DNA from 2 places in the Paenibacillus ilasis genome. Region 1 is predicted to be linked to the other one. Evidence: predicted binding sites of a transcription regulator. Region 1 holds the regulator's gene; the other holds the start of a gene.
The links. Region 1 encodes NrdR, which represses ribonucleotide reductase genes. Its sites were predicted from a motif close to AACACNATATATNGTGTT; they were not measured.

Region 1 (4,867 bases):
GGACGGCACGGAGCTGCGCTATAAGGACGTACGCCAATTCGGAACGATGCATCTCTTTGCAACAGGGGAAGAGTTCCAGCATGCTCCGCTTGCCAAGCTGGGGTATGAGCCGCTGGATGATACGTTTACATTCGGAACCTTCAAGGAAGTCATCGGCAGCAAGAAAACGAAGATTAAGGCGGTGCTGCTGAATCAGGCATATGTGGTCGGCATCGGCAATATATATGTCGATGAGGCATTGTTTCGAGCCAGGATTCATCCGGAGCGTAATGCTAACAGCCTGAAGGATGCCGAGCTCAAGCGACTGTATCATGCGATTGTGGATACACTGTCCGAAGCCGTAGACGCGGGTGGATCTTCCATAAAGTCCTATGTCAATGGACAGGGTGAAATGGGGATGTTCCAGCATAGTCATCAGATTTACGGACGGAAGGACAAGCCGTGTCATACATGCGGCGGACCGATTCATAAGATCGTGGTTGGCGGACGGGGGACCCATTTCTGCCCGAAGTGTCAGCCGGTAAAGAAGTAATCCAATAGGCGTGCACCCATTCCTTTCCCTACACATATAATGTGGAACATATGTGGAGCGCATGGAGCTGCTCTTCTTCATGAATGAGCCGCTTGATGTGGAGCTTACGAGGAGGGAAAAGGGTGCTCAGTCATATTTTCTCGTCTGCGCTGCTGGCCATGGCGTTAAGCCTGGACGGATTTGGCGCGGGGGTTACATACGGTCTGCGCAAAACAAGGATACCGCTGCTGTCTGTATTGATCATCTCGCTATGTTCCGGCTTGGTGCTCGGCGCCTCCATGCAGGCAGGCGCGCTGTTGCAGCGGTTCTTATCCCCATCTGTGGCGTCCGTGATCGGAGCCGCCATTTTGATTCTGCTGGGCTTATGGTCTCTATATCAGCAAGTTCGCAGAAAAAACGAGTCTGATGTGCAGCCGGTTTCTAATAGGGATATTTCCCAGTCCCTTATGGAAACGAAGGCGGCTGACTATCAAGTGAAATCACGACGTGAGGTTAACACGGCAGGTCAAGAGCATGTTCAGCGGGCGGTATTCTCTCTTGAGATTCCAAAGATCGGCATTGTCATTCAAATTCTCCGCAGTCCATCAAAAGCGGATCTGGACGACTCCGGCAGCATCTCCCCGTGGGAGGCGATGTGGCTCGGGATCGCGTTATCGCTCGATGCGTTCGGAGCAGGACTTGGCGCTGCCATGCTGGGCTTCTCACCGCTAGGTACGGCAGCTATCGTTTCCTTGTTTAGCGGGATATTCCTGGTGCTGGGCATGAGGGTTGGTTTACGCTTTGCATCCAAGGGCGGCATGCGTTTTATCTCTTATTTGCCTGCTTTTTTGTTAATCGTCATGGGTATAATGAAGCTGTTATGAGGTGAAGTCATGAATATCGGTTTAACCGGAGGAATTGCAACAGGCAAGAGCACCGTGTCCTCTATGTTGACCAAGAAGGGAGCACTTCTCGTCGATGCGGATCTTATCGCCCGGGAAGTCATGCTCCCGGGTCATCCGGTGCTGGGTAAAGTGACCGAACATTTTGGACAAGCGATCCTGTTTGAGGACGGTACGTTGAATCGAAAAAAACTCGGGGAAATGATCTTCCATCATCCCGAGCAGAGAACGGTGTTGAATGAGATCACGCACCCGGCGATCCGGCAGGAAATCCGGGAACGGACGGAAGCATATGAGCGGCAGTATCCCGACCGGCTCGTGGTAGCGGATATTCCGCTGCTCCTTGAGGCTAGGGAGCAGTATTCTTATCTTGACCAGATTGCTGTCGTTTATGTGCCGCGAGAGCTGCAGCTTGAGCGCCTGATGGTGCGCGATGATCTTAACCGGGAAGCGGCAGAAGCGCGTTTAAACAGTCAGATGGATATCGAGGAGAAGAAGCGTCTGGCGGATATCCTCATCGATAACAGCGGAACATTGGCCGAAACACAGCAGCAGGTGGACAACCTGTGGGGCAGGTTGGTTCGGTTATGAAGTGGCTCCGTAAAAAAAGAGTGCTGCTCCTGCTGTTTGTTTCTTTTGTAGCGCTGCTGTTTCTGAGCTCGAACTGGATGACCTTGCTGTATCCGATTCATTATAAGGATGAAATTCGGAAGCATGCCGCTTATTATGAGGTTGATCCATTCCTGGTGGCTTCCATCATACGAGTAGAAACGAACTTCAAGCCGGGCAAGGAGTCCAAGAAAGGCGCGCTGGGCATTATGCAGCTGATGCCGGATACGGCGAACTGGGCGATGGAAATGGCCAAGCTGCCGTCGGTGAACCTGCTGAGCGTGAAGAATGAAGTGGATGCGAATATCCAGCTCGGCACCTGGTATATTCAGAACCTGCACAAGGAAATGGACGGCAATCCGATTGCCGCCATCGCTGCCTATAATGCAGGCCCCGGGAACGTCAAGAATTGGATCAACAAGGGCATGTGGGATGGAACCTACGAGAATGTGAAGAGTATTCCCATCGGGGAAACCCGTCACTATGTACAGCGCGTGATTTATTATTATAATCAATATACGGATGTGTATAAGGACGGCTTTTAATGAAAAAAGAGCGCTGGACAGGCTCTTACATCGAGCCGTCCAACACTCCTTTTTTAAGGAAGAATCAATTATTGACCGGAGAATTGACCAGCCAATTGTTGCTCGGCCAGGGTTACAAGACGCTTTGTGATGTATCCCCCGATCGAACCGTTCTCGTAGGAAGTCATGTTACCTTGGTATCCGTCTTGTGGAATGGAGATACCAAGTTCTTGAGCTACCTCGTACTTCAATTGCTCAAGAGCAGCGTTTGCGCGAGGAACAACCAGGTTGTTGGAGTTGTTGTTGCTTTGTGCCATGTTAAGTTCACCTCCTTGGGTTGGTAAAAGTATTATGTCTCGGGTTTCGCATTTTCATAACATAAAAGAAAAAAGTTTTGCTGGTAAATTTTTCTTAAGCGCCATTAAGGCTAAAATACGCTGAAACGAAGGAAGTGAAATTGACTTTATGAAGTGTCCATATTGCAGTTATGCCGGGACGAAAGTGCTTGATTCCAGGCCTGCCAACGAGAATAAATCCATCCGCCGCCGCAGGGAATGCGAGCAGTGCAGCAAGAGATTCACAACCTTTGAGATGGTGGAGGAAACGCCGCTGATCGTCGTGAAGAAGGACGGAAGCCGCGAAGAATTCAGCCGGGAGAAGGTACTCCGCGGTTTGATACGTGCATGCGAGAAGCGTCCGGTATCGGTGGACCAGCTGGATATGATCGTATCGGATGTTGAGAAGGCACTGCGAAATACCGCAGCAGCAGAGGTGGAGAGCCGCCAGATCGGGGAGCTTCTGATGGAACGGTTATATCCGGTCGACGAAGTGGCTTACGTCCGGTTTGCATCCGTGTACCGGCAGTTCAAGGATATCAATATGTTTATGAAGGAACTGAAAAGCCTGCTGTCCAAGGATACGGACGGTCAGGAGCTGTAAGAGCGCCGGGGTTCCGCGTGATCCAGGTGCTCTTCCGGTGCTCCCATGGCGCCCATCCTCATCATCGATAAGTGACATGATATAGAGAAGTAAAAGGGATACAGCACGTCATCAAAAAATGTGAAAAACATGTTGACATGCCTGCTGATTTTTTATATGATATAGAAGTCGCTTACGGGGCCTTAGCTCAGCTGGGAGAGCGCATCGCTGGCAGCGATGAGGTCAGGGGTTCGATCCCCCTAGGCTCCATATGAAGAAAACCCTTGATGGTACATCAAGGGTTTTTTTGTTTTTTAATGACTTGTTAATTCTTTTCAGAAAAGGTCTTGGGGGCGAATTGGGGACGAAATTGAATACAATGATGGGTAATCAATTTAAATCATGAAAACAAGCAGCGTGGGGGTTCCCGGCGCTGCTTGTTTTATTTTCGTGACCCGATCCTATCCAGGACAAACAATTTGCAATTCAAGTAAAGAAAGGACAGGGGCGCACTGTCCTTTCTTTATAGATGAGGATAAACGCGTGATGAGTTTACAGTTCGGATCAAGGTTTACAGATCGACTTTCCAGTTGCCCATCATCTTGGCGACTTCCGGATCGCGGTACGATAAGAAAAGACTTTTCCGCGTATCGAGGGTGGAAATTTGTTCGATATCGTCCGCGTTCAACGCAAAGTCGAAAATGTTGAAGTTTTCGACGATCCGCTCTTTTCTCACTGATTTTGGAATGACAACGACTTCACGTTGAACAAGCCAGCGCAGCACGACCTGAGCGACGGACTTGTTGTATTTTTCCGCGATCGAGGTCAGCACTTCGTTGCCAAACATGTTGTTGCGTCCTTCAGCGAGCGGCCCCCACGATTGGTGCTGCACTCCCTGCTCTTTCATAAAAGCGGTGTTCTCGATTTGCTGGTAGAACGGGTGCGTTTCGACCTGGTTGACGGCGGGCACGATTTTGTTATGCACGATGAGGTCCATAAGTCGATCGGGCAGGAAGTTGCTGACACCGATCGCTTTGATTTTGCCTTCGCGGTACAGGTCTTCCATCGCACGCCAAGCGCCGTAGTAATCGCCAAACGGCTGGTGAATAAGGTACAGATCGAGATAATCGAGCTGCAGCTTCCTCAAGGATTTGGCAAACGCCAGCTTGGCACTCTCGTAGCCGGCATCCTGAACCCAGAGCTTGGTCGTGATGAACAGCTCTTCACGCGGTACGCCGCTGCGCTTGATCGCGCGTCCGACCGCTTCCTCATTCAGATAACCCGCGGCGGTGTCGATTAGGCGGTAACCGGCCATCAGCGCTTCATATACCGCATTCTCGCATTCTTCAGCATCGGGAATTTGGTAGACACCGAAGCCGATGATCGGCATTTTCACTCCGTTG
Region 2 (4,867 bases), 430 kb from region 1:
CTGTCAATTTGTACAGGCTTCGACTAATCATTGCCGCTGCAAATAACAAGAACATAAAGGGAAGTAAAACCATGGGATAAAGTCTCGTCTCTTGCCAGAATGAGTTACCCGTCATAATGCTATGTCATTCCCTATAAAGAACTCCATACTATCGGCATCGCTCTGCCGGAACCATAAAAAAAGAGATCCCCGCCTTCGCGGAAATCTCCAATGCATTTGAAATGATCATTCATTATTCATTATTTAATGTTTTCTAAACGAAGAGTTCAACTTCCTTACGAACACTTACTATACCCGCAGTTCCCGCACGTCTTGCACCCCTCGATGTTAATCAAGGATGCCCCGCCGCAGGATGGGCACAGATCCAGCGACATGGAGCCCCCGCCTGCGTGTGCGCCATGTCCGCCATATCCAGCAGCTGGCGTTGCCCCGGCTTCGCCTGCATCGACAGGCGCCATCGTGGCTGCGACCGGTGCCGGATCATGGTCATGATCCGCCTCGGCGTTGTTGGCCACATGCGTTTCGAGTGCCTTCGCCACGGCGTCGGCGATGGATTCCACGCGGTTGGCGCCGAAGCCGATCGCGCCGGTGCCGCCGATGCCTTTGAGGTGCTTGATCAGCAGCTCCACCTTATTGCCGTGGTCCCCGTAACGGAGGAACAGGGAGCATACGCGGCCCAAGGCTTCCGCCATCGCGAACACATCCGATCCAGCTTTGCCGACGTTCAGGAAGATTTCGCTTGGAATGCCGTCCAGATCGTTGATCGTAATGTACGCCATACCGAACGGCGTGTTCATTTTATAGGTTGCGCCGCGCAGCACTTGCGGACGCTTCTTGTATTGTTTATCCAGCCCGCTCTTGCTCGGTGAGGCTGTCACGGCCATGCTTGCAGCCGCCGGCTCCACGCTCGCCGCATCCTCAGCGGCTTGGCCTGCCGCGCTTTGCTCCAGCGCCGTTTCCGCGGTAGAAGCTGTCGTCGCTTCGGCGGCTTTGTCTTCTTTTTTCTCCGTCTGCAGCACCTGCACGTCGCGGCTGCCGTCGCGGTAGATCGTTACGCCTTTGCATCCCAGATCGAATGCCAGCTCGTACAGGCGCTTCGTATCTTCCACCGTGAAGTCCGCCGGACAGTTCGCCGTCTTCGAGATGGAGCTGTCCACCCAACGCTGAATCGCCGCTTGCACGCGGATATGATCCTCGGCGGAAAGACTCATCGCCGTGACGTAATAGTCCGGAAGCTCCTCACCCGGATGGCTGTCCAGCCAATCCTGGGCAATTGGGACGAACTGCTCGTCGAAGCCGAGACGGCTTTGACGGAAGTATTTGAAGGCGAAGTACGGCTCGATACCCGTCGACGTTCCGACCATCGTACCCGTGCTGCCTGTCGGTGCTTGGGTGATGACGGTTACGTTGCGTGCACCTTTGTTGCGTACCGCTTCAGCAACTTCTGGATATACCTCGGTCATATTTTTCATGAATCCGCTTTGCAGGTACAGTTCGGCATCGAATGCCTGGAACGAACCCTTCTCCTCGGCAATATCGGCGGATGCAAGATACGCTTCGCGCGCGATGAAGCCATACAGCTTATCCAGGAACTCCAGCGATTCCGGGCTGCCGTAACGGATGTTCAGCTTGATCATCAGCTCGGCCAGACCCATCGTTCCGAGACCCACGCGCCGCTCTTTCTTCTGATTCAATTCGTTTTCTTCAAAATGGTACGGCGTCCGGTCAATGACATTATCCAGGAACCGCACGGAGTAACGCGTCGTTGTCGCCAGCTCTTCCCAGGCAACGTCATGATTCGCTTCATCATAGAACTTCGACAGGTTCATCGCGGACAGGTTGCATACGCCCCAGCCCGGGAGTCCCTGCTCACCGCAAGGGTTCGTACAGATAATCGGGTTGAAATACCAGCTGTTGGACATCTGGTTGTAGTATTCCATGAAGACGACGCCCGGCTCTGCCGATTTCCACGCGGATTCGATAATGGTATGCCAGACCTCGCGTGCTTTTACCGTTTTATATGGAATGATACTGCGTCCAGCTTTCTTCCATTTATCCAGATCGCCGTCCCACAGCTCATCATAATTCGGATCGGTAGTATCCGGGAACACCAGCTCCCAGTCCAGATCTTCCTTTACGGCCTTCATGAAATCGTTGCTGACGCATACCGACAGGTTCGCATTCGTAACTTGTCCCATCGTCTGCTTTACCGTAATGAAATCCTCCACGTCCGGATGCCAATCGTTAATCATCAGCATGAGCGCACCCCGGCGGCTTCCGCCCTGCTCGATCAATCCCGTTGTATAACTGAACAATCCGCCCCACGATACCGCACCGCTGGAAGATCCGTTCACGCCTCTTACAATCGCGCGCCGAGGACGCAGGGAAGACAAGTTAATGCCGACACCGCCGCCGCGTGCCATAATCTCGGTCATCTCGGACAGGGTTTCCATGATACCGCCCCGGCTGTCCTTCGGTGAAGGAATCACGTAGCAGTTGAACAGCGTCAATTCATCGCTTGCACCCGCTCCGGCTGCAATCCGTCCGCCCGGCACCAGCTTCCAATCATCCAGAATCTCGCGGAACTTCCCGCGCCACTCTTCCTGCAGTTCCGGCGTTGCCTCAACCGATGACATGGCGGCCGCGAGTCGATCCCACATTTCTTCCGGCGTTTTCTCGATGGTTAACGTCAGCTTCTCCACATCCGATTCCACAAGCTCGCCCTTCCGTGTCTTCACCGTGACCTTGCGGCCTTCGCGCTTCACGATTTCGCCAACTTCCTTGGTCGGAAATTTAGGATCATCCTTCGTCAGAACGAGCACCACATCGCCTACCTTAGCGTTGTTGGTGTCGGCATCCTTCCAGGCATACCGGTCCAAAAAGATCTTCTCGCTTAAACCTTCCAGCCGCTGATTCTGCATCGTACTCAAGAGCAACTACCTCCTATATAAGATATAAAATTAAAAAGATTCCCCAGTATATGCGCTCACCAACAACATAACCTGTTATGTAGTCGGTCAAACATCAAAAACCACTATATACACCATATATAGTGCTACTAATTCATTATACTACACTATATATAGGTTAACTATGCCGATATTGTGAAAATTAAGCCGACAAATCCAAGCTCCCGCTCGCAAGCTTCCGCTTTCTTCCTCTCGCTCTCTTTTTCGCCATTCCCTATGAAAAAAAAGGATGAAAATATCCAATTCCAGCAGCCGTGCGCCATTCGGGTTATTCCACGCCCTTCCGAATCCGTGCAAGGTTATGAAGACTTCTTTTTTCGTCCATACTACATATACACCGTTGGCCCGGAATCTTTCACAACAGGAGGAGATCGACATGAACCATCAGCCATCTGCCGACTCAGGCATGATTTTCGACCCGCGCCTTCCCGTTCCACTGCAGATCGACCGTTCCTGGTTTGACGATCTCGCCGGTCGACTGGACAAGGGCGGACCTTGGGGTGACTATCGTCTGGCCCAGCTTGCCGTGGAGGGCGAGAAATCGCGTCTCGTTACAAGCTTTGAAGAACTGCAATGCCTCAAGCACCTTGGCGGCTTGTCCCCGCTCCCCCATCAGACCGATACCGCAAGACGCGTCTTGTTCGAGATGTCGGGCAGAGCGATTCTGGCCGATGAGGTGGGACTTGGGAAGACGATTGAAGCCGGCCTTATTTTAAAAGAATACATCGTGCGCGGCCTGGTATCCAAAGTGTTGATTCTGGTTCCGGCTTCCCTTGTGCTGCAATGGGTTCGCGAGCTCAACTCCAAGTTCGGCATTCCCGCGATTGCGCAGAAAAAAGCGTACTCCTGGGGCAATGATATCGTTGTCGCCTCCATGGACACGGCCAAACGCGATCCGCATCAGGAGATTCTGCTGAACGAGGAGTACGATATGCTCATCATCGATGAGGCGCACAAGCTCAAGAACAAGAAAACGTCCAATTATCAATTCATTCAAAAGCTGCGCAAAAAATACTGCCTCTTGCTGACGGCCACGCCGGTGCAGAACGATCTCAGTGAGCTCTTCAATCTGATCACCCTGCTGAAGCCGGGTCAGCTCGGAGGCCAAGGGCAGTTTGCCGCTAATTTTGTTGTCGATAAACGAAGACCCAAGAACCAGGATCAGCTCAAGGATGAGCTGTCCAAGGTCATGATCCGTAACCGCCGCGGCGAAGGCGAAGTGAAATTCACCAAGCGATCCGTCCGCAATGTAGGGCTTAGCCTCTCGCCCGAAGAACAGTCATTATACGACGGCGTCACGTCCTTCGTCAAAGATCAGTATCAGGCAGCAGGGGGAAATTTAAGCAGTATGCTGTCCCTCGTTACCCTCCAGCGTGAAGTGTGCAGCAGCCGCGATGCCGTCTTCGTGACTCTTGTTAATCTGTCCAAGAAGCTGCCGGAGGACTCGCCGCTGCGCGATAAAATCTGGGAGCTGGTCTATCTCATCAAGGCCATCAAAGCCAACACCAAGGCGGAAAAAGCCATTGAGCTGATCCAGCAAATGAACGAGAAGGTCATTGTATTTACGGAATACCGCGCCACGCAGGAATACTTGCTCAATTATTTCCGCGATCACGGACTGATCTCCGTACCGTACCGGGGCGGCATGAACCGCGGCAAGAAGGACTGGATGATGGACCTCTTCCGGGGCAAGGCGCAGGTCATGATTGCGACGGAAGCCGGGGGTGAAGGCATCAATCTGCAATTCTGCCACCATATGATCAACTTTGATCTGCCCTGGAATCCCATGCGGGTCGAGCAGCGGATCGGACGTGTGCATCGTCTCGGCCAGACCAATGACGTGAAGATCTACAACCTGTCCACGTCGGGAACCATTGAAGAGCATATCCTGAATCTGC

Region 2: the regulator NrdR is predicted to act here: its motif matches at 3,040-3,057, upstream of ACETK5_RS04935 (adenosylcobalamin-dependent ribonucleoside-diphosphate reductase).

Annotation. Positions count from the first base shown of each region.
Region 1 covers NZ_JBHDJG010000001.1:595,728-600,594, forward strand. Annotated here, with positions in the region: gene mutM (DNA-formamidopyrimidine glycosylase) at 1-532, shown strand, start outside; gene ACETK5_RS03025 (MntP/YtaF family protein) at 655-1,395, shown strand; gene coaE (dephospho-CoA kinase) at 1,405-2,004, shown strand; gene ACETK5_RS03035 (lytic transglycosylase domain-containing protein) at 2,001-2,567, shown strand; gene ACETK5_RS03040 (alpha/beta-type small acid-soluble spore protein) at 2,636-2,863, opposite strand; gene nrdR (transcriptional regulator NrdR) at 3,012-3,485, shown strand; tRNA gene ACETK5_RS03050 (tRNA-Ala) at 3,662-3,734, shown strand; gene ACETK5_RS03055 (aldo/keto reductase) at 4,036-4,867, opposite strand, start outside.
Region 2 covers NZ_JBHDJG010000001.1:1,027,850-1,032,716, reverse strand. Annotated here, with positions in the region: gene ACETK5_RS04940 (hypothetical protein) at 1-55, opposite strand, end outside; gene ACETK5_RS04935 (adenosylcobalamin-dependent ribonucleoside-diphosphate reductase) at 276-2,921, opposite strand; gene ACETK5_RS04930 (DEAD/DEAH box helicase) at 3,346-4,867, shown strand, end outside.